One region of the Chryseobacterium sp. GM_Chr_2 genome, then DNA from elsewhere that is predicted to be linked to it. Evidence: riboswitches for the same ligand, from Rfam matches in the RefSeq annotation. Region 1 holds a riboswitch; each other region holds the start of a gene.

Region 1 (11,110 bases):
TCGTCATGGAAACCGAAATCTGATCTAATGGAATTTCATTAAATAAAATTTTCATATCCTCCACAGAATCGATCGCTACTCCCGCTTTTCCAACGTCTCCAACCACTCTCGCATGATCGGAATCATAGCCTCTGTGTGTCGCCAGATCGAATGCTACGGAAAGTCCCTTTTGCCCAGCCGCTAAATTTCTTCTATAAAAAGCATTGGATTCTTCCGCTGTAGAGAAACCTGCGTACTGACGAATCGTCCAAGGTTTCTGAACATACATTGTGGAATACGGACCTCTTAAATAAGGCGCAATCCCCGGAGAAGTTTCGGTTAAAGATTGATCTTTAACATCTTCTTTTTTATAAGAAGATTTTAACTGTAATCCGTCTTTTTCGAAAGGATAGATTTCCGTTATTTTTTCAGTTATATTAAATTGAGGAGTTTTGTTTTGAACTTCTCTTCTCATACTTTCAGATTTATTAGATGGCTAAATTTAAGCATTTTTGGAATAATAAAACACTATTGATAACCTTGTGATTACGTGGATTTTAAATTAAAATTAACTCGCATTACATTTTGTTTAAAGTATGATCAAAATATAGTTTTGAAATTCATAAATCCATCTTAGTACCACTATTAAGAAATAAAAACCGGATGAAGCTCATCCGGTTTTATTTTATGTTATAACAATGTATTCTAAAGTTTAATTCCCATTTCATATAAAGCAAAAGAGATCAAATCTGCATTTTCGCCAATCACCTGTTCTGTAGACCTTCCGGCTCCGTGACCTGCATTTTTCTCAATTCTTAAAAGGATAGGATTCTTACAATTTTGTTTTTCCTGTAATTCTGCACCAAATTTGAAAGAATGCGCAGGTACCACCCTGTCATCATGATCACTTGTGATAATCATAGTTGATGGATAGCAAGTAGATTTCACATTATGCACCGGCGAATATGACTTTAAATATTCAAACATTTCTTTGTTATCCTCCGCTGTTCCGTAGTCGTAAGACCATCCCGCTCCGGCTGTAAATTTGTTATACCTCAACATATCCAAAACACCCACTCCCGGGAAAGCAACTTTTGCCAGATCAGGACGCATCGTCATCGTAGCTCCCACTAAAAGACCACCGTTTGATCTTCCCGACAACGCCATATATTCTTTTGAAGTATAGCCTTTAGACTGTAAATATTCTCCAGCAGCAATAAAGTCATTGAATACATTTTTCTTCTGCATTTTCGTTCCTGCATCGTGCCATTTTTTACCGTATTCCCCTCCTCCACGGATGTTCGGAACGGCATAAATACCTCCATTTTCCATCCAGATAGCATTTACCACAGAGAAAGAAGGTTGCAGACTGATGTTGAACCCCCCATAAGAATAAAGAATCGTAGGATTTTTACCATCCAGCTTAGTTCCTTTCTTATAATTGATCATCATCGGAACTTTTGTTCCGTCTTTTGAGGTATAGAAAACCTGTTCAGATACATAATCTTCAGGATTAAATTTCACTTTAGGCTTCTGATACACCTCTGATTTTCCAGAATCTGCATTGAATTTATACGTTGTTCCCGGTGTAATATAGTTCGTGAACGAGAAATAAAGCTCCTTCTCTGTTTCCTTACCGCCAAAACCTCCGATATTACCTTTGCCCGGAAGCGCAATTTCTCTTACTAATTTTCCAGTCTTGTCATACTGTTTCACCTGATCAATAGCATCAATCATATATGTCGCAAAGAAATAACCACCACCTGAAGAAATTCCCAAAACATTTGGCGTTTCCGCAATCACATCTATCCAGTTTTCAGGAGATGGATTTTTAATGCTTGTCTTTACCAAACGCATATTCGGAGCATTTTTATCTGTGAAAATAAACAAATTGTCTCCTTCCGTATCTACAATGCTCGCATTGATGTCGAAACCTTTGTTAATCTGAACGAAATCACCTCCGTTTTTCAGATCTTTGATGTATAATTCGTTTCCGTTGGTGGCATTCGCAGCAGAAATAATTAAATATCTCTGATCTTCAGAAACCCCCGCGCTTAAATATCTTCTCGGAGTCTTTTCACCACCAAAAATCAATTGATCTGCTGATTGTTTTGTACCTAATTTGTGGAAATATACTTTATGCTTATCCGTCATTCCTGAAAGCACCGTTCCTTCTTTAGGTTTATCATAGCTTGAATAATAAAAGCCTTCATCACCTCTCCATGAAATTCCGCTGAATTTTACATCCACCAATGTTTCATCGATCTGCTTTTTAGTAATCGCATCAATAATGATGATTTTATTCCAGTCGCTACCGCCTTCTGAGATGGAATATGCCGCTAAATTTCCTTTTTTATTGAAAGATAAATTCGCCAAAGAAGTGGTTCCTTTATCTGAAAATTTATTAGGATCTAAGAAAACCTCCGTAGATTTTGTTTTATTGTTGGTTCTGTATAAAACCGACTGCGCCTGCAATCCGTCGTTTTTATAATAATATGTATAATCGCCTTCTTTGAAAGGTGCTGAAATTTTTTCATAATTCCAGATATCTCTCAGCCGATCTTTGATTTTATCTCTGAAAGGGATTTTTGAAAGATAATTCTGAGTGTAGCTCACCTCTTCATCCACCCATTTTTTAGTGGCTTGGGAATCATTTTCCAAATCCCTGAACGGATCAGCAACCGAAGTTCCGAAGTAGGTATCGGTTTGATTTCCTTTTAATGCTTTAGGATAATTCATTTTTTGAGAATAAAAAGTTGCTGAAAACAAAACGCCAGCCGTTAATAAAATAGGTCTAAAATTCATTTCGAACGATTTTCTCAAAAATACGCAAACTATCGGAAATAAAAAAAGCTACTGAAAACAGCAGCTCATTTTATTTAAGGTTTTATTTTGTTTGAATTAAAATTTTGAAAATAGAAATTATTCAGCTTCCACAACAATTCCTGAGGGCCTCCATTCCAGTAATAAACTTTATCATTTTTATAAATCTGATATAGATTAAATTTTTCCGAAAGAGAAAATTCTTTATTGGCACTCAATAATTGATTCGTTATATCTTTCAAGTAGATTTTCAATTCTTTAGCGCTGATTTTCTTTCCATTTTTAAGATCAATATTAGATTTATTTTCCGGAATTTTTACCATCACCTCATAATAAACTTCAGAAATATCCTGACTTTGAGAATAGTCGTTTCGCATCGTTTCCATATTTTTAATGGTGTAACGCGCAGATTTAAATCTATCAAAAAGTGCATTGAAGTAATTTTTAACATCCGGCTCGCATTCTTTAGCTACATTTTCCGAAAATCCGGATAGAAACAGATTGGTCAGTCCTTTCAGTTCTTCACGATAGGCAGTTTTCATATCAACTTTATAGAGACCTTCCTCGCCAATAAAATTTTTAAGATAATCATTAAGTTCTGTTAATGACTGATCGTTGTGCTTTACAAAAGCATTAAAATACAAATCAAATACTTTGTCAGGCTTTAAAACATTCGTCTGTGCCCTCAGATTCTGAACACAGATCAGTACTGTAAGTAACAGCACATTTTTGATCCATCCCATAGTTTATATTAATTCTCAGTGTTTAAGCAAAAAAAAGCTCTTGAATCTCAAGAGCATTATAAGTGTAATTTTCTTTTAAAAGTTTTCTTCTTCTCCTTTCATTTTTTCGGCATTTTCTGCCATGATTACTGCATCGATCATTTCAGAAATATCGCCATTCATGTACGCATCTAAGTTGTACATAGACTTGTTGATTCTATGATCGGTAACTCTTCCTTGCGGATAGTTATACGTTTTGATCTTTGCAGAACGGTCACCCGTAGAAACCATGGATTTACGTTGTGCAGCAATATCTCCCTGCACTTTCTGCAATTCGATATCATACAATTTTGTTCTCAACATTTCCATTGCTAGTTCACGGTTTGCTAACTGAGAACGTGCCTGCTGACAAACAACTACCAAGCCTGAAGGTTTGTGGGTTAACTGAACTTTAGTTTCTACCTTGTTAACGTTCTGACCACCAGCCCCACCTGAACGCGAAGTCTGCATTTCGATATCAGCTGGATTTAGTTCAAAATCGACTTCTTCAGCTTCCGGAAGAACGGCAATTGTGATTGCAGATGTGTGAACTCTACCTTGAGATTCCGTTTCGGGAACACGCTGTACACGGTGAACTCCCGATTCGAATTTCATGACTCCGTAAACGCCTTCGCCTTCTACTTTCATGATTAATTCTTTGTAACCTTTTGCAGCTTCGTTAGAATCTGTTACTTCATGTCTCCATCCTTTCGTTTTGAAATACATAGAATACATTCTGTAAACATCTTCCACGAAAATAGCAGCTTCATCGCCACCTGTTCCCGCACGAAGTTCGACAATTACGTTTTTATCATCCGCAGGATCTTTAGGAATTAATAATACTTTTAATTCTTCTTCCAATCCCGGAATTTTTTCCAACGCTTCGTTTTTCTCGATTTTTGCCAATTCAACAAAATCTTTGTCTGATCCGTCAGCAATGATTTCATCGGACTCTTCGATCGTATCCAAAGCTCCTTTATATTGATCGTAAACTCTTACAATTTTCCCCAAATCGCTATATTCTTTGTTCAGAGAAGAATATCTTTTCTGATCAGAAATAACATCAGGCTGTATAATAAGGTCTGCAACCTCATTATATCTTTGTTTTATAGCTTCTAATTTTGGAATTAATGATTTAGACATTATGAAAATTTTGTGGGTGCAAAGATACGGATTATTAATTCAAAACTCAATAACCCATCGCATTACATTATTTTTTCTCGCAAAATATTGCGGTTTGTCATTCTGAATGAAGCGAAAGCGTAGTGAAGAATCTATTTTTAACTCAAAGTTCGCTAAGTTTTTATTTGAAATTATTGAAAATATTTTTTGTTCGCAAGGGCGTTTCACTCAGCAAATGATAGCTGATTTTTTAAATTAAATCAACAGTATTTTTGTCATTCTGGAAGAATATAAACAGTTTTTAAAATTGTGAATGTCCTTTTGTCTTGAAACAAAAGAACGAAAAGTTCAAGACTTGGAATCTGAATGCTAAAAATAAATTCTGTTCTCTAAAAATTCTAAAACTCGCGCGATTTCAAGATTTGTTCTTCGATACAGAATTTATCTCGCGCTCAAACAGTAGAATTTTCTTAACATTCACAGATTTTATTTTCTTTACGCTTCAGCTTCCTATGTCGAAAGAGATCCTTCGACTTCGCTCAGGATTACATCGCTAATATTAACTGCTTAATTAAATATTTGATATTTAAAACCCAATTAAGCCAGTGTCAGTCTGAGCGGAGTCGAAGACTTTTACCGTAAATAATATTAATAATTCAAAAAAATCAAGAATCAAGCTTTAGGCTTTAGGCTTAGTAATTTTCCTATCAATTAAGTAAAGAACAATTCCCAAAGCAACAATTCCCAATCCAATAATACTTTCCTTTGGATTGTGGATAAATGTGAAATACAAAATATAAACACTAAACAAAAGAAAAACCGTCGGGAAAATGTAAAATAAATTTGATTTAAATATTTTTAGGTCACTTTTTTTAATAAAGAAAGCCGTAGAAATTGCTAGACTCGCAAATAATTGAAGAATAAAAGCCGTGTACACAAAGATTTCTTTAAAACTTCCCGTTAAAATAATCAAAGTTGCAATGGCTGCATGAGCAAAAATCGCTCGAACCGGAATTCCTTTTTGATTGGTTATTGACAAACTTTTCCACAATTTATTTTCCTTTGCAAAAGCCTGTGTTAAACGCGATCCAACCCATAAATATCCACTGATGGTTGCGATCAATTGCAAAGCGATAAAAACATTCACTACTTTTCCGAAAGTGTAACCGAGCATATTGTTTGCTGCTTCTCCCATCACATCTTCTTTTCCAGCTAATTGATTTACGGGAGCGTGTTTTAGCATGATAAAATTCACCAAAAGATAGCAAACAGTTACGAAAACCGTTCCGACAATCAGTGATTTGGGAAGATTTTTTTGAACATCTTTTATTTCTCCTGCAATGTAAGATGCAGAATTCCATCCTATGTATGAATACGTTACAAAAACCAAAGAAGTTGCAAAAGCAGGAAGCATAATTTCTTTTTGCCAGGAATTATCTAAATTTAAACTATTTCCGATGGTTTCCGATTCTGAAAGTCCGACTCCGAGAATAATTAAAACAATGATAAAGGCAATTTTAATAAAAGTAAAAAAATTATGAAATCGGCTTGAAGCTTTTAAACTAAAGGATAAAAATATAGAAACCAAAAAAATCACACCAATAGCAAAACCATTTCCAAAAGAAAAATTGAAAGCAGAAAGATATTTCGACATCGCCAAAGCCGCCAATGCGACGGGTGACGAAAATCCGATAATCAGGGAAATCCAGCTTACCAAATATCCCAAAAGCGGATGGTAGGTTTCTTTTAAATAGATAAAATCTCCGCCATTTCCTTTAAAATGAGATCCCAATTCGGCATAGCAAAAAGCTCCAAACAAAGCCAAAATTCCCCCGATGACCCAAAGTAGGAATATGCTGTATGTATTTGTAATATCTGCCAACTGAAAACCCAATGTTGTAAAAATCCCCGTCCCGATCATATTCGAAACGACAATGGCAACGGCGGTTTTCCAGCCAATCTGGTGTGAAGTAGATTCCATTTAATTAAAATGTAAAATTAAGCCTTCCGAAGAAATAATTCCCCAATGTTCCCATTTGAACCGGAGCATATTTGAAAACACCATAATACGAATTTTCATAGATCTGAAGATCAGGAAAAACATCGAAAACATTGTTTGCACCGATTGTAAGATTAATATTTTTCGTAAAATCATAACCAACACTCACGTCCGTCACAACTTTTGGAGTAAATTCCTGAACACCGCCGAAAGGATATCCATCTCTGATCACTTTTCCGAAATACGTATTTCTCACCAGGAAATTAAATTTACCAATTCCATAATTTAAGCCCAACGTTGCTTTTGTTTTTGGTGATAAACTTTCGATGATATTAATTTGATCCGGTCCGAAAAATTCATCTTGAGGTGTTTGAAGATTTGCCGGGAAATGGAAATCTGTGATTTTTGTTTCCGTATAATTTCCGGCAAGATTGATGTTTAAATTTCCACCACCTAATTTCCAGTCGTATGAAACAACCAAATCAACACCTTTTGTTTCCGTGTCGACTGCGTTGGCGAAAAACCTTCCGCTTTCTACACCATAAACCGCCAATCTGTCGTCGGTAATATTACTTGTGATGACAATTCTGTCTTTCACTTTAATTAAATATCCATCCAACGTAACGAAAAGACCTCTTGCAGGTCTTAGGGTAAATCCGGCGCTTCCGTTGACAGATGTTTCCTGTTTTAATTTATCAAAACCAAGAGCTCTTGCCGCTTCACTGTCATTATTAAAGATTCCTTTTGTAACGATGGAATTTCCTGTTGTAGAAATGTCCGCATAAGAATTATTAAAATATTGCTGCTGTAAAGACGGCGCTCGGAAACCAGTTCCTACCGCTCCACGAATCGCAAAGTTCTTTACAAATTCATATCTCAAAGCCAATTTACCATTCAAAGTGCTTCCGAAATCTGAATAATTTTCGAATCTTCCCGCTAAATCAACATTAAATTTTTTATTTAAATCATAAGAAACATCTGCATAAACTGCGGTCGAAGTTCTTGATTTTCTCAAAGCATTTTCCGGTGAAAAACCAATGAATGACTGAGATCCTCCCGCTCCGATAATATCAGCAGAAGGCGTTGAAGCTGTTACAACATTTCCGTAAATATCGTATCTCGCATATGATGATTCTTGTCCGGATTTGATTTCATATTGTTCGAATCTGAATTCTCCACCGAAAGCAATGTTGAAGTTTTTAATATTTTTTGAAACATCAAGATTAACTGTATTTTGAAGGAAACTGTGCGCCCCTGCTTCAAAACTTGTCGGAGATTTTGCGCCTAATGAAGCATTTACCGTGTTGCTCACATCATAATTGAAAGTATTGCTTCCGAACGTATTGCTTAGATCAAAAAACCAATCGTTTTTGTTGTATTTTGCTCCTACAGCGTAAGAAAAATCGTACACTTTCGATCCTAAAGTCGGCTGAAAACCATTTGGAAAAATGGATGGTACATTATTCGAAGTTTCGCTTGGAAGCCTTCTGAAACCGTATCCCTGACCTTCTTTTATGCTGAAACCTCCAAAAGAATATAATTTAAACTGATCATTAATCGGATATTCTGAATTAAAAAACAATTGCGCCTGTTTGATTTGTGCATCTCCAATTTGGAAATTGAAATCGTCGCGAGTTAATCCATTTTGAGCAATTAAAGCATCATCATAAGCCCTTGAAATTTGCGCACCTGTTCCTCCGTCAGCAGGATCGGCAAATGGATAAGCAAAAAAATTCCCATAACTTCCGGTGGCAATCGGTGAAACATTTGGTAAAACTATTCCATTAGCTGAAATTGTTCCCCCATTATTAACGACATTCAGATTTGATTGATCGTAAATAATCAAATCATGATTCTGCGTTCTTGTCGTTTTTCCTCTATAATTTAATTGTAAAGATAAATTGATGTAACCATCTTTTTTACCCAAAGAAGTTCCGTAGTTCGCTCCGGCTTGGTAAGTTTCGCCATCATTTCTCCCTGTAATTCCATAATTAAGAGTTGCAGATCCGCCAATATTTTTTTTCAGAATAATGTTGATAACTCCCGCAATCGCGTCAGAACCGTACTGCGCTGCTGCTCCATCTCTCAATACTTCAATTCTGTCGATGGCAATGACCGGAATTGTACTCAAATCTGTTCCGACAGAACCGTTCCCAACTGTGTTCTGATAATTCACCAAAGACGTTGTGTGTCTTCTTTTTCCATTCACCAAAACCAAAACCTGATCCGGTCCCATTCCTCGCAATGTCATCGGATCGATGTGTTCTGTACCATCCGAAGCTGACTGGCGAACTGCATTGAACGACGGAATCACGTAATTCAATAAATCCTGAACGGAAATTTGCGGTGAAGATTTTTGTATTTTTTCGATATTGATAACATCTACTGGAACTGGAGTTTCCAGCTTTGTGCGTTTTGCATTTCGGTTTCCGACGATGATAACGTCTTCAATTTGTTTTTCTTTTTCCTGTTCCTGAGCCGATACGAAAACCGCTCCAAGCAATAATATAGAAATGCTTAGTTTCTTCATCTCTTGTTTTTTGCAAAATTAATAATAAACCCGAACGGATCAAAATCCGCCTACAAAGACCGTCAAGAAAATGGAAAAATATTAAGAATATGCTTCACTTATCTTCCCCCGATTGGGTTGGAATTAGCACCTTTACACGTTTGGAAATGTGTCGGTTGCTAAGGTTTCACAGGGCCAAATCCCTCCACCTTTCTTGATAAATCTAGTGCAAAGGTAGAGTATTAATTTTAATTGACAAAAAATCGCAAATTTTTACTGTTTTTGAATCCTTTTTCGATTGTGAATAAGTTGTGGATAACGCGTGAATTACCTGTTAGCTAGGCGTGAATTGCATGTGAGTTATCAAAATTCAAATATTAACAAGTTATTTTTTAAATGTGAATAAGATATGGATAACGTCTTAATAAGCTATTAACAAGCCCAAAAAATTTGTGAATTTCTATGCGGAAAACCCTGTGAATTACGTGTTGAAAAGCCGTTAGTTTCTTATGAATAAGCATTAATTTAAATGTGAAAAAAGTGTGGACAAACAAAAAAAGAGATCACTTGCGTGACCTCTTTGTATGGTAATCCTCAGACTTATCCACAGGTTATTTCACAATCATTTTTTGAATTGCAATTCCTGTATCTGATTTTAAATGAACTAAATATGATCCCGCAGGATAATTTGTTTTCAATTCATATGTTCCGTTTTCATTGGTAAGCTTAAATGAATCCATCTTTTTTCCACTCATATCGTAGATTGAGATCTCCCCATTCTTCGCTTTGTGGTAAATTAATTTAGCCAAACCATTTTTTACAGGGTTATCCCCAATTTGAAGCGATAATGTATTTTCTGCATTCACATTGACTGTGGATAAATTCGTTCCCGTATAATTTCCGAAAATTCTGAATTCTCCCGGTTGAAGAGAAATCGGAGTCGTTGTAGAAGCCACTGTAAAGATTGAATTGTCCATTAAATTCTGCCATTGCCCAGTATAAGGAAAATACGGAACAACATTTTGAGTTGCCGTTGTGTAATTCGCCAATACAACAACGTTTTTAATTCCCAAAGTCAACGTATTATCGTACACGAAGATCCTTGTAATCAATCCGTTTGGATCATTTGTTAAGTTATTGGATTCAACTGTATATGTTTTAGATTTAAAAACAGGATGTGCATTTCTAATGTTGATAATTTTAGCCCAAGTATCATAAACTGCCTTTCTATTGGCACTTGTATCATAGTTTAAAGTGAATGCAATTGGTTTTTCATCGGTTCTGCAACCGTTATTAATAGAACCATCTGCACATCTATTGATGCTAAACTCATACCCCAATTCACCAAACTGCCAGATCATTTTGGGACCAGGAATTGTAAAAAATGTAGCTCCAAAAGTTTTCATTCTATCAAGTGCCGTATTTAAGTTTTTAACATCATAAGAACCATTCACCGCACCATACGCAAGATTTTTAAACATCAGTCTTTCCTCGTCATGACTTTCACCATATCCAACCGCTCTCATTTGCGAAAACCCATGAAGCTCATGATCCATTCTGTCGAAATTGCTATTTTCCTTATAACCCATCGTATTTTGGTTATAAGAACCATTCTGATTATTCCACATCATTACACCCTTACCTTCCGATGCCTTATAATTAGCCCATTGCTGCTCTTCCTGATCTGTTCCCAAATGCTCAAAAATCATATAAGAATTCGGATCCAGCGCCCACTGTTTATCGGCATAATCTTTAAGAATATCTAACCTGTCCTGTTGATAAGCATTGGTACAGTTTTCATCATTTTCAGAACAGTTTTGAGTGAAACCTTTAGTCAAATCCCAACGGAATCCATCGATTTTATATTCAGTTAACCATTGCTGCAATGTTCTTTCAACGTAATATTTAGTCGAGGGA
Region 2 (11,110 bases), on a different contig from region 1:
GGTTTCGATGTCGTGAACGATATGTTAACCAGAGAAAACAAAAAAGGAGAAATTTTCAAACAGATGAATAAGGTTCAGACTCAGTTGGCTACCAAGTTTGAGTTTGTAAAAGCCAAAGCAAATGGTGCTTATGTAAATACTGGTTATAGAGTAATCAGATTAGTTCCGTAAGGATATTATTAACATTATATTTATATTTGCAAAATATTTTAAATTATTAAATGAAAGCACTTGTATTTCCTGGGCAGGGTTCTCAGTTCGTAGGAATGGGAAAAGAATTATACGATTCTAGAAAAGACATTAAGGACTTAATGGAATCTGCCAATGAAATTTTAGGTTTCGATATTCTTTCTATTATGTTTAATGGAGCGGATGAGGATCTTAAGAAAACTGAGGTTACGCAACCTTCGATCTTTATACATTCAGTAGCGGCTCTTAAAGCGGTGAACGGTCTTGGCGCTGAAATGGTGGCAGGACATTCTTTAGGAGAATTTTCAGCATTGGTTGCCAATGGCGTTTTATCTTTTGACGACGGTTTGAAGCTGGTTTCCGAAAGAGCAAAAGCAATGCAGGCGGCTTGTGATGCCAACCCAAGTTCTATGGCGGCAATTTTAGGATTGGAAGATGCTAAAGTGGAAGAAATTTGTGCTACAATCAGCGGTATTGTGGTTCCTGCAAATTACAACTGTCCCGGGCAATTGGTAATTTCCGGTGAAACAACAGCAGTTGAAGAAGCTTGCGTAAAATTAAAAGAAGCCGGAGCAAAAAGAGCATTATTGCTACCCGTAAATGGAGCTTTCCATTCTCCTTTAATGCAGCCTGCACAAGAGAGATTAGCTTCTGCGATTGAAAAAACAAAATTCAGAAAAGCAACAATTCCTGTGTATCAGAATATCACGACTACAGCGATTACTGATCCTGATGAGATTAAAAATAATCTTATTGCACAATTAACAGGTCCTGTAAAATGGACGCAGTCTGTTCAGAATATGATCAAAGACGGGGCTAATAACTTCATTGAAGTAGGTCCTGGGAAAACCCTTCAGGGATTGATCAAGAAAATCGACGGGTCTGTATCTGTTGCTTCTGCAATCTAAATAAAAAATATGGGCGAGATATTTTCACCGGGAAAGCTGATGCTTACTTCAGAATATTTCGCAATGGATGGAGCTCTTGTCTTAGCGGTACCTACCAAGCTGGGACAAGAGTTTTATTTTGAAGAAAAATACGATGGGAAATCTCTTATTTTCTGGGAGGCCTATCATCAAAACAAATTATGGTTAAAAGCTGTCATCGATTATAAAAACTGGCAGATCATTGAGACCAATATTACTTCAAGTGCTGAATTTATTTTAAAAACCTTAAAAAATGTTCAGTCACTTTCTACAATCAAATTTAAGAACGATTTTACGTATCATTTAAAAACCAACCTTCAGTTTCCTGCAGATTACGGTTTGGGAAGCAGCTCTACATTAATGACTAATCTTGCGGAATGGGCTGAGATCGATCCTTTTCATTTAAATTCAATCAGTTTAGGCGGCAGCGGATACGATATTGCGGTGGCAAAAGAGAAATCTGCAGTGCTGTTTCAAAGCAAACCTGAGATTACATATGAACGGACGAATTTCAATCCTTCTTTTAAAGATGAATTGATTTTTATTCATTTGAATCAGAAGCAGGATAGCCGTGAAGGAATCAATTTTTACAAGTCTAAAACAAAGTCTCAAAAACTGGTTGATGAATTTTCGAATCTTACAAGAAATATTTTAGTATGTAATGAATTGGGGAATTTTTCTGAACTAATGTTAATTCATGAGCAACAAATTTCGAAATTCCTTGAAATTCCTACAGTTAGAGAGCGTTTCTTTGCAGATATCCCTGTTTTTGTGAAAAGTTTGGGAGCCTGGGGTGGAGATTTTGTCATGAGCTCAAAATTTGATGGCTTTGAGGACTATTTTTGGGAGAAAGGTTTTCGCACAATTTTCAATTGGAAAGATTTAATTAGTTTGTAATCAGTTTGTTACAAACTTGTTTTTTTATTTGCCATTCTGACTTATATCATTATATTTAAACCACTTTTAACAATTAATTAATATTAATTTTGTTGAACCCCAATATTGAAATAGAAAATATAAGTAAAATGAAACACGCTAAAATCATCCAGGATTTAGAAAAATTAGGGATTAAAGGAAGTTATGAAGTCATTTATAATCCTTCGTATGAAGAATTGTATCAGGCTGAAGTTTCTCCTGAAAATCAAGGCTTTGAGAAAGCTGAGCTTACCGAATCTGGTGCAGTATCAGTAAAAACAGGAATTTTCACAGGTCGTTCACCTAAAGACAGGTACATAGTTCAGGATGATGTTACAAAAGACACGATTTTTTGGCACGGTAAAGTAAACTTGCCCACATCTCCGGAAATTTTCCAGTCTTGTAAAGATTTAGTGCTGAACCAACTTTCTGATGCTAAAAAAATCTATGTTGTAGATGCATTCTGCGGAACGAATACAGATACAAGATTAAAAGTAAGGTTCATCGTTGAAGTAGCGTGGCAGGCGCATTTCGTTACGAATATGTTCATCCGTCCTTCTCATTATGAGTTGGAAAGCTTTGGAGAACCGGATTTCACAGTAATCAATGGATCTAAAACTACAAACCCGAACTGGGAAGAGCAGGGATTAAACTCTGAAAACTTCGTGATGTTCAACCTTACCGAAAAACTTCAGATCATTGGAGGAACCTGGTACGGTGGAGAAATGAAGAAAGGGATGTTTGCCATGATGAATTATTACCTTCCTTTGAAAGGGATGGCTTCTATGCACTGTTCTGCAAATGTAGGTGAAGAAGGAGATGTTGCTCTTTTCTTCGGTCTTTCAGGAACAGGAAAAACTACTTTGTCTGCAGATCCGAAAAGATATCTGATTGGTGATGATGAGCATGGTTGGGACAACAATGGAGTATTTAATTATGAAGGAGGTTGCTATGCAAAAGTAATTGATCTTTCAGAAGAAAAAGAACCGGATATTTTCAGAGCAATCAAAAGAGATGCACTTCTAGAAAACGTAGTGGTTCACGACGGAATTGCTGATTATACAGATGGATCTATCACAGAAAACACGAGAGTTTCTTATCCGATTTATCATATTAATAAAATTGTTTTGCCTTCAAAAGCAGGACACGCGAGTAAGATCGTTTATCTTTCTGCAGATGCTTTCGGAGTATTGCCTCCTGTTTCTGTTTTGGATGAAGATCAGGCACAGTACCATTTCCTTTGTGGTTATACTTCAAAGTTAGCCGGTACAGAAAGAGGAATTACAGAACCTCAACCTTCATTTTCTCCAGCATTTGGTGAAGCGTTCCTAACATTGCACCCAACAATGTATTCAAAAACATTGATCGGTAAAATGAAAGAACACGGTGCTAAAGCATATCTGGTAAACACAGGTTGGAACGGAACAGGAAAAAGAATTTCTTTGAAAGATACAAGAGCAATTATTGATTCTATCATCGATGGATCTATTGAAAATGCTCCTAAAACAAGAATTCCAATTATGAATCTTGAAGTTCCTACAGAATTACCAAACGTTTCTGAAGGGATTTTAGATCCAAGAAATACGTATAACGAAGTTTCTGAATGGGAAGAAAAAGCGAAAGACTTAGCTTCAAGATATATCAAAAACTTTGAACAATATTGTAACACCGAAGAGGGCAAAAAGCTTATTGCTTCCGGTCCTCAGTTACAGCAACAAGCAATTAACTAAATTAGGAAGCCTCATCATTGATGAGGCTTTTTTATGTTTTAAATGCTTCGGCAGAGTTCAGCAGGACCTCGCTAAAAATAGACTGTTAAATAATTACACAGTTAGTATTAGGACTGTCATGCTGAGCTTGTCGAAGCATTTATCAATTTTTATCTCTATGAAATTACCTCAAACTCAAAATTGCCAATCGATATCCGTCCATTCCAAAACCTGATAAAACAGCATCAGAATTTGCTGCCGTTACCGACTTCTGACGAAATTCTTCTCTCTTGTAAATATTACTGATGTGAACTTCAATTTTCTGCTTCTGAATATTCTTTAAACAATCTGTAATAGCATAAGAATAATGAGTAAACGCTCCCGGATTAATCACCAAAGCATCAAAATCATCTTTTTGAAGACGGTTAATCAATTCACCTTCAATATTTGATTGATAATAAGATATTTCATGCGTAGAAAATTCAGATTGTAATTTTTCTAAATAATCTTCCATCGTTACCGTTCCGTAAATTTCTGGTTCTCGCGTACCTAACAGATTAAGATTAGGACCGTTTACAATTAAAATTTTCATAACATAAAATTAAAAACTTTTTTTGAATTTCCCTTCGTCAGTTCGAGTGTTTTTCGCAGCGAAGCGGAGAAAAATGTATCGAGAACCAGTGAACAGAAACACAAATTCTATTTCCACAGCAAAACTTCTCGATACGATTTTTTTTGTAAAAATCTACTCGGAGTGACGAGGGTTGCGTAATGAATTTTAATCCTAATTCAGTCTTGAATGTAATTTTTATCCATTGTATTATTTTTAATGATATTTCTCATATTTGAAAATTTAACAATTTGTATAAGTGTCTATTTTGGTGGTTTTTAAAATAAATTTAACTTAATTTTCATAAAATTATAATCAAAAATTTTAAAGTCTACTTGTTTTGTAGACTATTTGTTTTTAGATTTGCAACCATATTTCGATCGGCTTATAAAGAAAGATGGAGGGAACTGACCCTATGAAATCTTAACAACCTGCTTTGGGCAAGGTGTTACATTCAGCCTTAAAAAGGAAAGATAAGCAATAATTTAATCCTATTTATTGGTGCTTGTTGTTGTCTTTTTTGTAAAAGGTTTATTTTTAATTAATGTTAAACAAAATTGATTATGATTAATAAAAATTCATTTAATTCTAAGATTTGGATTCCACCTGTCGCGGTATTTTTCTTGGGAATTATCGGAGTACAAGGTCAGGAAATAAAAAAAGATACCCTGAAGGAAAAAGAGATAGACGAAGTAGTTGTTGTGGCGTATGGAAAAGCGAAAAGAAATAGCTATACGGGTTCGGTTTCCACAATTTCCAGTGATAAAATCAACAATAGACCAGTTACCAATATTACAAAAGCGTTGGAAGGTCAGGTTCCCGGACTTCAGGCGGTGAGTGCTTCTGGCCAGCCGGGGTCTGTAGCTTCGGTTCGTATTCGTGGGATTGGCTCAATAAGTGCTTCAAGCGATCCTTTGTATGTGGTAGACGGACTTCCTTTTGATGGAAATATCAACACCATCAGCCCAAATGATATTGAATCGATGAGTGTACTGAAAGATGCTTCTGCAAGTGCGTTGTATGGCTCGAGAGGGGCAAACGGAGTAATCATCATTACGACCAAATCGGGTAAAAAAGGAGAATCAAAGATCAATTTTAATATCAGTCAGGGTTTTTCTTCGAGAGCGGTGAAAGATTATGCTCAGGTAAATACTGATCAGTATTTTGAATTGTATTGGGAGGCAATGAGAAACGGCTATGTTGCGAATAATATTGCTCCACAGCAGGCGGCTCAGATGGCAACAGACGGTTTGGTGAATGCTTTGGGAATCAATCCTTACGGAGCCAGTTTTGCAAAACCTGTAGGAACAGACGGAAAATTGTTGGCAGGTGCAAAAGCTTTGTGGAATGACAATTGGGCAGATGTTCTTCAACGTGTGGCTTCTAGAAATCAGGTTGATTTGGATTTCAGTGGCGGAAACGAAAAGAGTAACTATTATTTCTCTTTAGGTTATTTAGATGATAAAGGAATTGCCATAGAATCTGGTTTCAAAAAATACAGTACAAGATTAAAATTAAATTCTGAAGTTAAAAAATGGCTGAATGTTGGTGCGAATTTAAGCTTTACCAACAGCGTTCAATTGGCTCCGGCTTCTTCGGATTCAAGTTCTGAAAATATTATCAATGTCGGGCGTATTATTCCTTCATTTTATCCTTACTATGAAAGAAATACCGACGGAAGCTATAAACTTGATGCAGGCGGAAATTATATTTATGATTTCGGAAAATACAGACCAACAAGCGCTTTACAAAATCAGAATTTAGCAGCAACTTTACCTTTAGATAAAAACGAAAACAGAGAAGATAACTTTTCAGGAAAGGGGTTTGCTGAGTTTACGTTTTTGCCTGAACTAAAATTTAAGACCAGTTTTTCAGTTGATTTGGTGAATTATAACGGTCATTATTATACCAATTCTCTGTTAGGGCAAGGAACTGAAATTGGCGGTTCGGTCACTAAAACAAATTCCAGAACGCTTTCTTATACCACAAGTAATATTTTAACATATGATAAAAAATTCGGTCAGCATCATGTGAATTTATTGGCAGGGCAGGAGTTTTATCATTATGAATATCAGACGATTTCCGGAAACAGATCTCAGTTTTCACTTCCGTATTATTATGAACCAGACGCTGCAGCTTTATTGGGTGGTTTCACAGGAAACAGCGATCAGTTGGGATTGCTAAGTTTCTTAGGTAAAGCGGAGTACGATTATCAGAATAAATATTTCATTTCAGGATCGGTAAGGTCAGATGCTTCTTCGAGATTTTCTCAAGATAACCGTTGGGGAACGTTTTGGTCTGTCGGTGGTTCGTGGAAAGCGTCGAATGAAGATTTTATTAAAGATTTGAATATATTCAATCAGCTGACACTTCGTGCAAGTTACGGAGGTCAGGGAAATGACAAGCTTAAAACCTATTATGCTTATCAGAGTTTATATCGATTTTACAACAATTTAGGAGAAGCAGGAACCGTTGCAAGCAGTCTTCCGACACCAAATTTGAAATGGGAAACGAATCTTAATTTAAATATCGGACTTGAATTTGCGATTCTGAACAACAGAATTAAAGGTAATGTAGAATATTTCAAGCGTGAAAGTCAGGATTTGCTTTTTGAAATGCCGTTGGCGCCGTCATTAGGATTTACAGGGTTTCAAGCCAATATCGGAACGATGCAGAATACCGGTTTTGAATTTTCATTATTCACAACACCTGTAAAAACCGATGATTTTCAATGGAATGTAGATGTGAATTTAAGTACATTAAACAACAAGATCACAAAACTTCCTCAGTCTTCTATCATCAGCGGGACAAAATTATTAACTGTGGGTGGTTCGGTTTACGATTTCTATCTTCCGACTTGGGCAGGTGTAGATCCAACTAACGGAAAACCTTTGTGGAAGACCATTACAACAGATGCCAACGGACAAACAGTGGAAGGTACCACTTCCGAATATGCTAAAGCGGCAAGAGAAATTCAGGATTCGGCGCTTCCTAAATTAATGGGAGGATTAACAACAAGCTTAAATTATAAAAACTTCGACCTTTCCGCTTTACTGACTTTTAGATTGGGAGGAAAGATTTTGGATACCGATTATACATCCATCATGTCCAACGGAAACTTGGCAGGACGTGCATGGAGCGCCGAAATGGTCAACAGATGGACGCCTGAAAATACAAATACGGATGTTCCTATTTTGAGCACAACAACCAATAACTGGACTTCAACCTCATCGAGATTTTTATATTCTGCAACGTATGCAAGATTGAAAAATGTAAGTATCGGATACACACTTCCATCGAATTATTTTGAAAAATTGGGCTTGAAAAACTTCAGAGTGTATGTTCAGGGGGAAAATTTACTCACGTTTTACAAACATAAAGGAATGGATCCTGAGCAATCATTGGATGGAACAACGTATTACAGATATCCGGCGATGAGAACCATCACTTTCGGACTTCAGGCAACTCTTTAATCTTAAAATTAAAACAATGAAAAAAATAAAATATCTATCTTTTGCCATTATCGCGATCTTATCACTGGCAAGCTGTGAAAGCGAACTGGAAACGGCGCCGACCAATCAGGCCAATGAAGCAGAAGTTTTTAAAACGGCTGATAATGCAGAAACGGTAATCAATGGAACTTGGGCGAAATTTAATGATGATGGAACAACATATTCCAACATCGGATATTCAACCGTACTGAGAACGAGCGATGCGATGGGAAGTGATGTGGCGGTTTTAACCAATAAATACGGATTCCCCACAGCGTATACATTTTCAGATTTAAGCAATAATACAGGAAGTCGTGCCCTTTTCATCTGGAGTTTGCTGTACTCTACCATCAACAACATGAATAATGTGATTACAAGAATTGATGCGGCAGAGGGAAGTCAGGAAAAGAAAGATCAGGTGAAAGGTCAGGCAAAAACACTTCGAGCTTTTTGTTATCTGAATTTGGCGAGTTTTTATCAGTTCAGTTATTTAAAAGATAAAACGGCATTAACGGCTCCGATTTATACAGAACCTACAACCACTGAATCTAAGCCGAATAAAAGAGCAACGTTAGAAGAAATTTATACGCTGATTAAAAGTGATCTAACAGATGCTGATCAATTGCTTCAAAATTACACGAGAAACAATAAAGATAAAATCGACAGATCGGTGGTGAACGGATTGCTGGCAAGAACCTATCTGAATACAGGTGATTGGGCAAAAGCTGCTGCTGCCGCAAAAGTAGCAAGAAACGGGTATGCTTTAATGACTGCTGAAAAATATAAAGAAGGTTTCAACGACATCAGCAACGGAGAGTGGATTTGGGGTCACGGGCAAACGCAAGAGCAGTCTAGCGAGAGTTATGCCTTCCATTTTTTGGATGTTTCGTCTTCGGGAAGTTATTATTACAGCTTCATGGCAGATCCTTATTTTAAAGATTTATTTGATACCAATGATATTCGCTATTCTTTGTTTTCTTGGGACGGACTTCCGGGTAGGGAAGGGCTCTTGAGATATGCTAAATTTAAATTTAAAGCGAATTTAATTGCCGATATCGTCTATATGAGAGCGGCCGAAATGTACTTAATTGAAGCCGAAGCCGAAGCCAGAAACGGAAATGTAACCAATGCGGTAACTGTTTTAAACCAATTGAAATCGGCGAGAAATGCTAATCAATATTCAGGTTCTTTAGCACAAAATGATGTGATTAAAGAGGTTTTAATTGAAAGAAGAAAAGAATTGTTCGGCGAAGGATTTTCTTTATCCGACATCATCAGAACGCAGGGAACGGTCGTGAGAAAACCTTTTACCAATGCAGACGGTTCTTCGATTCAGGTACAAATCACCACTCCCGACGGAACAGTGAAAAATGTTGCCGGAAGAGGGCACACGATATATGCTTTTCCTGATCAGTCTTCTTTTGCTCCGAATAGCAGGTATTATTTGTTTACGATTCCGCAGAAGGAAGTGGAGAATAATCCGAATTTATAGTATTAGTTTTTTAAATTCTTAAAATGGCTGCCCTAATTTGAGGACAGCCTTTTTTATGATTAATGATGTATACAAATGAAAGTATTCACTTAAAGATTGAATACCTATAAGTAACCCTCAAACATATTTTTGCCTTGGTGGTAAATTTTGTATTGTGTTTTTAGAGCATCCCAAATTTGAATGTAAATAGTTCCATCATCATTTTTACCCACATTTAGATAGATGTTTTCTTCCTCTTCGTTGGTCTCAACTTTTATTTCATCATTAGGTTCAATAAATGCTTCTAAAGCTTCAGGCTCTTTTATTATAGAGATTTTTCGTCGCTGCAGTTCTGGATTGTTATTTTCATTTTCATTGTTTGAATAATCTTAGCGATTTTAAATAAAATATAAATTTAAAGAGATTATTTTGTTCTGATAAAAAAGGCTATCCAAAATTTTCGGAAAGTCTTTATGTGTAATATTATTCCTCTTTTAAAAGAGGTCTAACGAATTCTATAAATCTTTTTTCTATCGCGCCATACTTTTTAAAATTAATTTTTGCCTCTCTTAAGCTTACATTATTTGCTCCACTATCATAATCAATATCATGAAGTTGTACTCCATCATCTTCCCAATAACATACCGGACATATTTGAAACGTATTATCAGCCTTGTATTCAAGAGTATGATATCCGCAACATGGGCACGAGAATTTACTATATTTTTTAGTTTCCATATGATTATAATCGCTTATAAATAATAACTTATTTAGGATGTAAGAATGATTTAAAAATAAATTTTAGCATATCATAGAGTAGTAAAAAGGTTGCCTTTTATTATTTAATATAGTGATCCTTATATTTTCTAAAGAACTTATTTATATTGACGTTTATTTTACAGAAATTAATTTTAGGAGTTATAATTTCTATATTTTCAGACATTAATGAATCTTTTACATATTGAGGAATGTATTCTGCAGAAAATGTTGTAGATGCAGATAAAAAGTAAGACTTTGTAGAATCTAATTTATATTCCATTGTGTTACTATTAGTAATTATTGGTAAGTCAATATCTTTTGTACATTTAGATGGAATTAATATGTATTTATTTTTATAATGTAAATATAATATCGCTTCTCTAAAAGATAAGGAATATTTTTTCATTGTTTTATTTATTAAACTTTTACTGTAGTCAAATTGATAATCTAGAGAATCTTCTCCTGAGTATATACTTGTTACTTCTCCAATATTTTCTTTACCATCATTATCTATTATTTTAAAATTAGTCTCAAATAATCCGCTATAAAGCAATAATGTTTTTTTACTATTGTTTTTAATTCTTACTGTGAGATGTTTATCTTCAATATTTTTAGTAATTACATTCATATTGTAAATTTGTGAATTTAAATTATTTATGATTAAAAATAAAGTTAGTGCTATCTTTTTCATATTATTCTAGGGTCTTAAAAATGATGAAAATAGTGATTGAATATATTATATTGATGGATAATATCTGCTACTGAATGCAGCGGAAAATTTCATATTTACTCCTGATATTCCATCTGTCATACTGTGAGCATAAAATTCAGTTATTCTGGTAGCTTCTGCTACTCCGTATTTTGCTTTCCAAGCTTGATACATTCCTGTAACTGTATGTATAGAATGTATTCCTTCATGATACCAAGTTGCAGCAAAGCCTAATGCTGTTCTCATTCGATGTGGAGAAATTAAAACGATGCCATCTCCCATAGATGTTCCTCCGTTTACAGGATCACCAGTTCCTCCGTTGCTTAATAAC
Region 3 (11,110 bases), on a different contig from region 1:
AATGTTAATATCTTCAAATTCATTAATCAGATCTAATTCTCTTGCCAAGATCAATAATTTTCTGGCAACATCGCTTCCAGACAGATCTTCTCTGGGATCCGGCTCTGTATATCCTTTTTCCAGCGCTTCGTTGATGATTGTGGAAAACTTATCCTCTCTCAACGAAAAATTGTTGAAAACATAGCTCAATGTTCCTGAGAAAACTCCTTTAATTCTTGTGATATTCTCTCCCGAAAGGTGTAGCAATTTAATCGTATCAATTAATGGCAAACCTGCACCAACATTGGTTTCGTATAAATATTTCTTTTTATTTTTCTCTAAAGATTTTCTTAAATTTCTATAAGTGGCAATCGGCAGCGTATTATAAATTTTGTTGGAAGAAACAATATCAAAACCGTTATCTACAAACGCATCATAATGCTTCACAAAATCTTTACTCGCCGTATTATCTACCATTACCAGATTTTCCAGATGGTGCTCTTTTGCATATCCGATCAGGCTTTCAATGCTGGAATCTGTTTGAGAATAATTAACCTTCTGTCTCCAGTCGCTTCCAAAACCGCCTTTGTTCAAAGCCATTTTCTTTGAATTGGCAATGGCTACAATTTTCAACTGTAATCTTTTACGTTTCAGAATATCATGTTCAGAATCTAAAATCTGTTCCACCAACGTTCCGCCCACATTTCCGTGACCGATCAATGCTAAATGAACGACTTTCGGTTTTCCGTAAATTTCAGTTTCAACAATATTTTTTGCAATTTCTGTCTGATTATCGGTTACCACGATATTTACTCTTCCCGCCGAAGCAATTTGATTCAACAAAAGCGGAAATATTTTATTTCTCTGAAGTTCAGAAAGTATTTTGCTATAATTTTCCGAAACGAAACCAATAACCGCCACATTACTGATATTGTAAATATTGCTTACCGCCCCGTTCGATTTTTCTTTTTTAAATTCTTCCTGCAGCACACGCACTGCATCTTCCGCATCTTTTTCATCTACCAAAACAGAAATTCCGTTTTCAATCGCCTGCTGAGAAATTACGCCAACGCTTATTCCTTCTTCATTTAATACTTTGAAAATTCGGGAATCGATGCCGATGTGTCCTAAAAAGTCTTTCCCTTCAAAGTTTACCAGCGCTTTGTTTCGATAAATGTTTATCGTATCTGATGTTGTCATATATTCAGAATAAGTTTTATGATATTATTTAATTGTTTATATTCCATTAAAAAGGCGTCGTGCCCATGAATTGAGGTGATCTCGTGATAAAAAACATTTTCCTTTTTCTCTTTCAGCTTTTCAAAACACCTTCGAATTTCAGAAGCCGGGAAAAACAAATCTGTATCTACAGAGATCATGTGCATTCGTGCCTGAATTTTTTCCAATTGAGATTCATCAACATTCAAATTCATCAGTAAATGATTCATCAGCTTGTAAGACTTTAAACTAAATCGTTCGTTTAAAGAATTTCCGTGATAAATCAGCCAATCTTCTGATTCCAATCTTTGTTTTTCCTGATTGTATTTATTTTGAAATCTATCATTTAACGATTCCGGTGTTCGGTAACACAACATGGCATGAATTCTTGCTTTTTGCAAAGGTTCATTTTCTTGATTTAATAAAAATTTCTGAACCAGACATTGTGCGTGAAGCCAATCGTGGGTTTTATAATCACAGGCAATAGGAATGAAAATTTCGGCAAGATTTGGCTTTTTCACCAGCATTTCCCAACCGATTCCTCCTCCCAAAGAGCCCCCAACAATGGCGTATAAACTTGTAATATGTAAACTTTCAAGTCCTTGTAAAAAGATATTAGCAATATCTGAAGGCGCGAAATCTTCGTATTCATCAATTAAAAAATCATCAAATCCGTTTCCGGGAATATTGAAGCACAGAATCGTATATTTATTTGTATCAATAACCTGACCTTCACCAATTAATTGTTTCCACCAGCCTTTATCACCGGAAACATTAGAATTTCCCGTTAAAGCATGATTAACTAAAATGATAGGTGACGAAAACAATTCTTGCCCGAAAAGCTGATAGCTCAACAAGATATGACATTCCTTACCGGAATTTGTTTGATACGAAAGATTAATATAGTTTAATTCTGTTTTCAATTCTATTATACTTTTTGATAATACAATTGAAAATGCCACAGGAAATGGCTGAAAAAAGATTCAGTAGTTATCTGTCCAAAATAATTTTGGTAGAACGTAGCACCTTCTTCGCTTGCGCAAAGGGTTGCTAAGGTTTCACAGGGTCTAATCCCTCAACCTTTCTTGATAACATTTTCAATATTTGAATGATCGAATGGTGCAAAGATAAAACATTTCTTTTAAATATTTATAAAAATTTAATTTAATATTCGAAACACTGATAAACAAAAGGTTTTCAAAGCAATGTTAACTATTTTTCAGATTCGTAAAGTTGGAATTTTTTATCAAAAAAACTAACTTCGTATAGAAAATTGATGAAATATGATTGCCGAAAAACAAAGATTACAAGATAAAAACTGGAAAAACTGGGGACCTTACGTAAGCAACCGCCAATGGGGAAATGTACGGGAAGACTACAGCTCCAACGGCGATGCATGGAATTTCGCCAATCATAATTCCGCAGAAAGCTACGCCTATCGTTGGGGGGAAGAAGGCATTGCGGGAATCTCTGATGTGAAACAGCTTTTCTGTTTTGCCCTATCCTTTTGGAACAAGAAAGATAAAAGGGTAAAAGAGCGATTCTTCGGGCTGAGCAACCCTCAGGGAAATCACGGAGAAGACATTAAGGAAATTTTTTATTATCTGGATAATACGCCTACCCATAGCTATATGAAGCTGGTGTACAAATATCCTATCAACGCATTTCCTTATGATGATATTCGTGCCGAAAATGCCAGAAGAAGCAAAAAAGAACCTGAATACGAGATTATCGACACAGGAATTTTTGATAACGATGAATATTTTGATATTTTTATTGAATATGCCAAGGCTGAACATAATGATATTTTGGTTCGCGTTACGGTTTGCAACAGAAGTCAGATGGATGCGCCTATTGTGGTGATACCTACGATTTGGTTCAGAAATAACTGGAAATGGGGCTATAACACGTATAAAGGACAAACCAATGCTGCTCAGGAAGGTTGTATCAATATTAATCACGACAGTATTTCCATCAAAAAACTGTATTCGCGAAATATGAATGCGGAAAGTGTTTTCTGTGATAATGAAACCAATGCTCCGAAATTATATGGTTCCCCGTATCCCGGAAATACCTATTATAAAGACGGAATTAACGATTATATCACTTACGGAAGCAATACCGTAAATCCTGAAAAAAGAGGTTCCAAAGCTTCATTTATAGTAGATGAAATAATTGCTGCGGGAGCATCTAAAACTTTTGATTTCAGATTGTCGCCCGACGAACTGGATGATCCTTTTTCTCAGTTTGATGAAATTTTAAACAACAGAATTGATGAAGCCAATGAATTTTATAATGAAATTCAGAATGATGTAACGAACGACGATGAAAAAAATGTACAAAGACAGGCTTTTGCAGGTCTACTTTGGAACAAACAGTTTTATCATTACAATGTCGGAAAATGGCTGAAAGGTGATCCGAATTTCGAAGCTCCGAGAGACTTCAACAATTATGTAAGAAATACGGAATGGAATCATCTTCATAATAAAGATATTATTTCCATGCCCGATAAATGGGAATATCCTTGGTATGCGACCTGGGACTTAGCCTTCCACTGTGTTCCGTTTGCAATTATTGATGCTGAATTTGCGAAAGGACAGCTCCTCTTATTAACAAAGGAATGGTATATGCACCCGAACGGGCAACTTCCGGCTTACGAGTGGAATTTGAGTGATGTCAATCCGCCAGTTCATGCCTGGTCTTGTTTCCGAGTTTTTAAAATTGATGAAAAGCAAAACGGAAAGCCCGATCTTTTATTCTTAGAGAAAGTTTTCCAAAAATTATTGCTGAATTTCACTTGGTGGGTCAACCGAAAAGATAAAAACGGCAAAAATATTTTTGGTGGAGGCTTCCTTGGACTCGATAATATCGGTGCTTTTGACCGAAATACAGTTTTACAAGACGGACAACACCTGGAGCAAGCGGACGGAACAAGCTGGATGGCGATGTACGCGCTGAACATGATGCGAATCGCCATGGAACTCGCTCAGTATTATCAGGTGTATGAAGATATGGCGATCAAATTTTTTGAGCATTATCTTTATATTGCCGAAGCCATGGAAAATCTGGGTGACGGAAAAGAAGGTCTTTGGAACGAAGAAGACGGATTTTTCTACGATGTACTTCAACTGGGAAATGGAGACAGCGTTTCTTTGCGATTGAGAAGTATCGTTGGTTTAATTCCCATGTTTGCAGTAGAAATTGTAGACCATCATTTATTGGAAAAAATGCCGAATTTCCAAGCAAGAATGGAATGGGTTCTAAAGAATAAACCTGAATTAACAAAACTTGTTTCACATTGGGATGAGGAAGGTCACGGAAGAAAGCACCTGATGAGTATTCTCCGTAAGAACCGTTTAACAAAAGTATTAACAAGAATGCTTGACGAAAACGAGTTTTTAAGTCAATATGGAATTCGTGCGATGTCAAAAGTATATGAAGAAAATCCGTTTGTATTTTCAGTTCATGGTAATGAAAATGTGGTTTATTACACGCCTGCAGAAAGTGACAGCCGAATGTTTGGCGGAAATAGCAACTGGCGCGGACCGATTTGGTTCCCAATCAACTTTTTAATTGTTGAAAGTTTGCAGCGTTTTCATTTTTATTACGGAAACAGCCTGAAAGTAGAACTTCCGACGGGAAGTGGAGACAAGAGAAATCTTGATGAAGTCGCTCATGATATCAGCAATAGATTATGCTCTATTTTTCTGAAAGACGAATTTGGACAGAGACCTTTCAACGGTGGAAATGCAAAATTTAATTATGATGAAAACTTTAAAGATTATATCACATTCTTTGAATATTTTCATGGAGATAACGGTCGCGGAGTCGGTGCTTCCCATCAAACAGGATGGACGGCAACAGTCGCCAAATTGATGAAACCAAGATTAACAGTATAGATATAAGCCTCTTTTTAAAGGGGCTTTTTTACGTTTATATTTTATCATTTTCAAATTTATTAACTTAAAAGTGAGATATTTAAATGTATGTATATTTTCAAAATAATAACAGAAAAAGAAACTTTCACGAAGAAAGTCTTTAAGAATTAATCATTGGGTTAATTTCAATCTTCATGCAGCTCACAAGTTTTTGTGGGCTGTTTTTATTTTCTCAGTATGACTTTTATAACAAGACATACTATAATTTATTAGCAATTCAGCTTATATCATTAAAATTTAACATCAATTTAAGTTATATATTGAAATATTTACATGAAAACGCTTATATTAGCGCTATAAAACTAAAAAAGTATTTTATGAAAGGAAAATTACTACCTCTTTCAGGCTTACTTCTTACCAGCCTGTTTATCAACACCATGAAAGCTCAGGAATATCAACCCATCGGAATCCAGTCAGGATTTAATGCTGATGTGATTGCTAACGGTGTTGGAGCCGCTTCTACTTCAACAAGTACCGATGTAGATGGTGTGAGCTACGCCTTTATTTCAAGAGATTTTCAACTTACTTCAAGCAGTACTGCACTTACGTACGGTCTTCCTATAAGCGGAAACTTTACTTCCGCAGTAGCTTCAACACCGGGATTGACTTATCAGTTAGCTTCTTACAGCTCAAACAATTCTCTAAGATTAGAGGCATCAGGTGATTCAGGAACATTAATATTTGCAACTCCTCTTAAAGCCATAAGCCTTTATATGTTGGCAACAGGAGGAAGTGGTGCTTGTACGGTAGACGTTACGGTAAACTTTACCGATAATACCACACAAACCCTTAGCGGAAATAGTATTTCTGACTGGTATGGAGGCACCAACTATGCTATTCAGGGAATTGGCAGAATTAACTTAAACAACAACGTACTTGAATCAGGAAGCGGAACGAATCCTAGATTATATCAAATTCCTTTAGCAATTGACGCTGCAAACCAAAACAAGGAAATACAAAGTGTTACGGTAACAAAATCCGGAACAGGAGGAATTCCTAATATTTTTGCGTTTTCGGCAGACGCTTTCAACCCTTGTCTTGCGCCTACCAATATTTCAGCAACCACAACGCCTACAAGTGCTACCGTAAACTGGACGGCATCTGCGAGTAATCCATCTTCAGGATATCAGTACTACTATAGCACTTCGCCAACTCCACCTACAACTACAACGAATCCTTCTGGAAGTGTAGCAGCAGGAACTACGTCTGTTACTTTAGATAACTTAACAACAGGGCAAACCTATTATTTTTGGATAAGATCAAATTGTGGAGGTTCATCATATGGATTCTGGAAGTCACAATCATTTACCACTGGTGAAGTTCCTGTAACATTTACATTAGGAGACATTAATACAGAATACGTTGGTGATAATAATCCTACCAATACTTCTACATCCAGTTGCCCAGGAACTCTTACGGTTAACGTACCGACAGGTTATAAAATAAAATCTACAAAAGTTTCATATACCATGACCGCGCAATCTGGAGCATGGATGTCTGAACAAAGAAGTCTTTTGGTATGTACTACCAACGGTACAGCAGAAACAGATGTGGCAGCGGGGGTAAGCAGCAACGCAGGAACATATTCTTACAACAGATCAGATTTAACATTGGCAAATGGTCTTACAGGAGCTGTTAATTTTGAATTGAGAGCATGGAGAAAATGGGGTGGAGAAAACCTTGGCTGTGATGCATCTTATAATAAAGTAAATGATGGCAGCTGGAAGGTAACTGTCATTTTAGAACCTCTTAATTTATCTACAAACGAAGCAAAAGCAGAGAAGAAAATTGTAGCATACCCTAATCCTTTTACAGATGTTTTACGCATCGAAAAATCTGAAAATGTAAAGCGTGCAACGCTTACAGATCTTTCGGGAGTAACGGTAAAAGTAATCGACAATCCTTCTTCAACATTACAATTAGACGGAATAAAAACAGGCGTTTATATTCTATCATTGAATTTAAAAGACGGTTCTGTTCAAACACAAAAAGTAATCAAAAAATAACCATAAACTTTATAATTAAACAGAAATGCCGGACAGTAATTGTCCGGCATTTTTTTATATTGAATTTAAAAAAATTAAACTTTTTCTCCGTTCACAAAAACTTCGTACCCAATTTCTACATTCGGTTCTAAAGTTTTAGAAACAGAACAATATTTTTCGAAAGACAACTGAGCGGCTTTCTGGGCTTTTTTAGGATCAATATTTCCTTCCAGAAGAAATTTTACATTAATTGCCTTGAAAGGCTTTGCATCTTCCACCTGCACTCTCTCCCCTTCAACCTCAGCTTTGAAATCTGTAATTTCCTGTCTTTGCTTTTTCAAAATAGAAACCACATCTATCCCACTGCATCCCGCAACTGCCATCATCACACTTTCCATTGGTGAAACACCTTTTGCCCCCGGCTGCGAAGTATTATCTAAAAGAATTGAATTTCCCTGAGAATTGGTACATTCAAACAAAAAATCATCGTTGATTCTATTAAGTGTTATTTTCATTTTTGAAATTATATTTAAAGTGCTTCGACAGACTCAGCATGACATTCTAATTAACAGTTTTTAAACAGCAAATTTTTAGCGATGTCATGCTGAGCGGAGTCGAAGCATTTATTGTTAATAAACCTTTTGCAAAATTATAAAATTCCTCTCGCTTTTATCTCCAGATATTTATTGATAACGTCGATATTTAAATTTTCAGGGAGCGTATACACCGTATAAATACCGTATTTACGAAGTTCCTGAATAATGAGTTTCTTTTCAAATTCAAATTTTTCAGCAATAATTTCATCATAAATTTCCTGCATACTTTCAGGGTTTTGATGAATCAACGTTTGCAATTCCGCATTTTTAAAGAAAACAACCACCAGCAAATGATTTTTGGCAATTCCGCGAAGATATTTTAGCTGACGGTTTAAGCCATCCAGTGTTTCAAAATTGGTAAAAAGTAAAATCAAACTTCTCTGATTGATGGAATATTTCACATCCTGATACAATCTGTTGAAATCACTTTCAAAAAAATTGGTATTGATATTATAAAGCGCCTCAGAAATTTTCTTCAATTGTCCCGATTTGTTTTCCGCCGCAATTTTATTCTCCGTTTTCTTTGAGAAAGTCATCATTCCTGCACGATCTCCTTTTTTCAGGATAATATGTGATAAAGCCATTGCTGCATTGATGGAATAATCGAGCAAACTCAATCCTTTAAAAGGCATTTTCATCGTTCTTCCCGTATCGATCAACATAAAAATACGCTGTGATTTTTCATCCTGAAACTGATTTACCATCAAACGATTCGTCTTGGAAGTTGCTTTCCAGTTGATAGTTCGAATGTCATCGCCCGGAACATATTCTTTGATCTGCTCAAATTCCATCGTGTGACCCAGTTTTCGGACTTTCTTGATTCCACCTAATAGAAATTCACTCTGAACAGCCATCAATTCATACTTTCGAAGATGAATGAAAGACGGATAAGAAGCCAAACTTGCATCCTTCTGAAACCTGAACCTTTTTGAAACCAAACCAATCGGCGATTCCACATAAATATTGAGGCTTCCAAAACTGTATTCTCCTCTTTCTTTCGGTGCTAAAATATATTGGAAATACGTATTTTTTCCGGAATCGATTTGTTTTGAAATGACAAAATCCCTTTTCTGAAACTGAAACGGAATTTCATCAATAATTTTAACATTAATCTTAAACCCGTAATTATTTTTAACATCAACTTTCACCGGATTTTCATCCCCATTGGATAATTTTTCAGGTAAAATTCGCTGCGCTAACACCGTATCTTTCGGATTAAATAACAGTAAATAATCTACCATCGCCGCCAAAAAGCACAACAGCAAAACGATATGAGCCACCCACATCAAAAAAGGGAAGAAAAATGCAAAGACATATAAAATCCCCACACCGATGAGCGTGAAGAAAAAACGGGTATTGATGTATAAGTTTTTCATTTATATAGGTTGCAAGTAGAAGATTTTAGGTTGCAGTTTTTGTGAGCGTTTTATTTTAGAGAATTAATAAGTCCGTTTAGCATTTTCGAAATTTCGATAATATCATTATTTAATTTTAAATATTCTTCTTCATTTAAAAATTTGAGGTTCTTAGAAATAATTAATTGAGTTTCAACTTCCGCACAGCTTCCTCTTGAAATTTTTAAAAACTGTAAATAATCAGGTTTACTTCTTCTGGAATTTCCTTCAGCAATATTGGATGGAATCGAAACGGAAGCTCTTCTTACTTGAGATTTTAAACCAAAGGTTTCATCTTTAGGAAAGGTATCAGTTATCTTGTAGATTTCGGTTACAAAATCAATAGATTTTTGCCAAACTAAAAGTTCTTTAAAATTAGCCATATATAAAATTTTTAAACACAGAATTGCAAACTATAACCTAACACCTCTAACCTGCTACCTGCAATCTAATAACTGCAACCTACCTCGGAATCTCTATTCCCTCTAAAATTTGTCTGATAATTTCGTCTGCGGTTAAGCCTTCCATTTCTCTTTCCGGCGATACAATTACTCTGTGTCTTAAAACCGCGTAACTTGCCTCTTTGATGTCTTCCGGCGTAACAAAATCTCTTCCTCTTAATGCCGCAAAAGCTTTCGATGCCGTTAATAATGCCAAACTTGCTCTTGGCGAAGCCCCTAAATATAAGAACTGATTTTCTCTTGTGTTAATGATGATTTTTGCAATATATTCCATCAACTGAGCTTCAACAATGATTTCTTTTACCAATTGTTGATAACTTTTCAGTTGATGTGAAGAGATCACACGATTCACTACTTCTGTTTTATCTTCTTTCTTACTTTCGTGCTGATTTTTGATAATGGCAATTTCCTGCTCAAGATTAGGATAGCCTACGTTTATTTTGAACAAAAAACGGTCGAGCTGTGCTTCCGGGAGTCTGTATGTTCCTTCATGCTCAATCGGGTTTTGCGTTGCCACAACCAAGAAAGGCTCTTCCATGATATAACGCGTTCCATCCATCGTGATCTGGCGTTCTTCCATCACTTCAAATAAGGCTGCTTGCGTTTTTGCGGGCGATCTGTTAATTTCATCAATCAAAATAAAATTTGAGAAAATAGGACCTTTTTTAAATTCAAACTCAGAATTTTTTACGTTAAAAATTGAGGTCCCAAGAATATCAGAAGGCATCAAATCCGGTGTAAACTGTATCCTGCTGAAGCCTACGTCAATTGTTTTCGCGAGTAACTTTGCCGTAATCGTCTTCGCAACTCCCGGAACGCCTTCAATCAAAACATGTCCGTTTGATAAAAGAGCCGCTAAAAGATGTTCAACCATGTTTTCCTGACCGACAATTACTTTTGCGATTTCTGTTTTTACTTTATCTAAACTCGTACGAAGTTCGATCATATCAATCCTTGACTGAAATTCGTCTTCTTTTTTATTGAATTGAATAGAATTTTGATCTTCTATATTTGGGTTATCAAAGTTTTCCATATAATATAATTTAACAATTTATCAATGTAACAGTTTACCAATAAACAGAGAATTATTACAATGATATTTTTAAATACTACCTATTCATATAATTGGATTTTCATCCAATCCTTTTTTAAGTCGTCCCTTCGGGACTCTCCTTTTTTATTTTAGAATCTCATCTAAAATTTTATTCATTCGAACCAGATCTTCCTGCATTACATTTGCATAACGATCCTGACCTTTTTTAATCAGATCAATCGCTTCCTGAATAAGTTCGATTGGTTTTCCTGTTTTCAGTTGAAGTTTTTTCACAAACTCTTCATCTAAATTTTGAGTATCAATTAGCAAATCCATTCTCACTTTATTAAGGAAATATTGTGCTTTTTTTGCCATCATATCATGAAAATCGCCTTCCTGAAGATACAGATTGCCAATACTTTTCACGAAATCTACCGAGGTATTTTTCAGCGGTTCTATCTTTGGAACAATACGCTGCTTTCGTTTCGCATTAAAGAAAATAAACA

What was found. A riboswitch is a leader RNA that binds a small molecule or an ion and turns the genes downstream of it on or off. The one in region 1 is predicted to bind S-adenosylmethionine.
Region 2: another riboswitch for S-adenosylmethionine. It lies ahead of OXQ85_RS15285 (TonB-dependent receptor); the one in region 1 lies ahead of OXQ85_RS11610 (TonB-dependent receptor).
Region 3: another riboswitch for S-adenosylmethionine. It lies ahead of OXQ85_RS16240 (alpha/beta fold hydrolase); the one in region 1 lies ahead of OXQ85_RS11610 (TonB-dependent receptor).

Annotation. Positions count from the first base shown of each region.
Region 1 is NZ_JALNUD010000006.1:169,271-180,380, forward strand. Features, by position in the region: gene scpA (methylmalonyl-CoA mutase) at 1-454, opposite strand, end outside; gene OXQ85_RS11590 (prolyl oligopeptidase family serine peptidase) at 685-2,718, opposite strand; gene OXQ85_RS11595 (hypothetical protein) at 2,859-3,545, opposite strand; gene prfA (peptide chain release factor 1) at 3,621-4,706, opposite strand; gene OXQ85_RS11605 (amino acid permease) at 5,365-6,666, opposite strand; gene OXQ85_RS11610 (TonB-dependent receptor) at 6,671-9,214, opposite strand; SAM riboswitch class I at 9,310-9,417, opposite strand; gene OXQ85_RS11615 (alpha-amylase family glycosyl hydrolase) at 9,805-11,110, opposite strand, start outside.
Region 2 is NZ_JALNUD010000010.1:74,930-86,039, reverse strand. Features, by position in the region: gene OXQ85_RS15310 (LysM peptidoglycan-binding domain-containing protein) at 1-171, shown strand, start outside; gene fabD (ACP S-malonyltransferase) at 222-1,097, shown strand; gene OXQ85_RS15300 (GYDIA family GHMP kinase) at 1,107-2,012, shown strand; gene pckA (phosphoenolpyruvate carboxykinase (ATP)) at 2,141-3,760, shown strand; gene OXQ85_RS15290 (type II 3-dehydroquinate dehydratase) at 3,924-4,331, opposite strand; SAM riboswitch class I at 4,732-4,829, shown strand; gene OXQ85_RS15285 (TonB-dependent receptor) at 4,913-7,822, shown strand; gene OXQ85_RS15280 (RagB/SusD family nutrient uptake outer membrane protein) at 7,839-9,332, shown strand; gene OXQ85_RS15275 (CPCC family cysteine-rich protein) at 9,795-10,049, opposite strand; gene OXQ85_RS15270 (hypothetical protein) at 10,150-10,761, opposite strand; gene OXQ85_RS15265 (hypothetical protein) at 10,807-11,110, opposite strand, start outside.
Region 3 is NZ_JALNUD010000011.1:64,792-75,901, reverse strand. Features, by position in the region: gene OXQ85_RS16245 (ACT domain-containing protein) at 1-1,179, opposite strand, end outside; gene OXQ85_RS16240 (alpha/beta fold hydrolase) at 1,176-2,120, opposite strand; SAM riboswitch class I at 2,185-2,292, opposite strand; gene OXQ85_RS16235 (glucosidase) at 2,481-5,096, shown strand; gene OXQ85_RS16230 (T9SS type A sorting domain-containing protein) at 5,453-7,141, shown strand; gene OXQ85_RS16225 (OsmC family protein) at 7,216-7,635, opposite strand; gene OXQ85_RS16220 (DUF58 domain-containing protein) at 7,770-9,092, opposite strand; gene OXQ85_RS16215 (four helix bundle protein) at 9,143-9,493, opposite strand; gene OXQ85_RS16210 (MoxR family ATPase) at 9,573-10,517, opposite strand; gene OXQ85_RS16205 (DUF4350 domain-containing protein) at 10,749-11,110, opposite strand, start outside.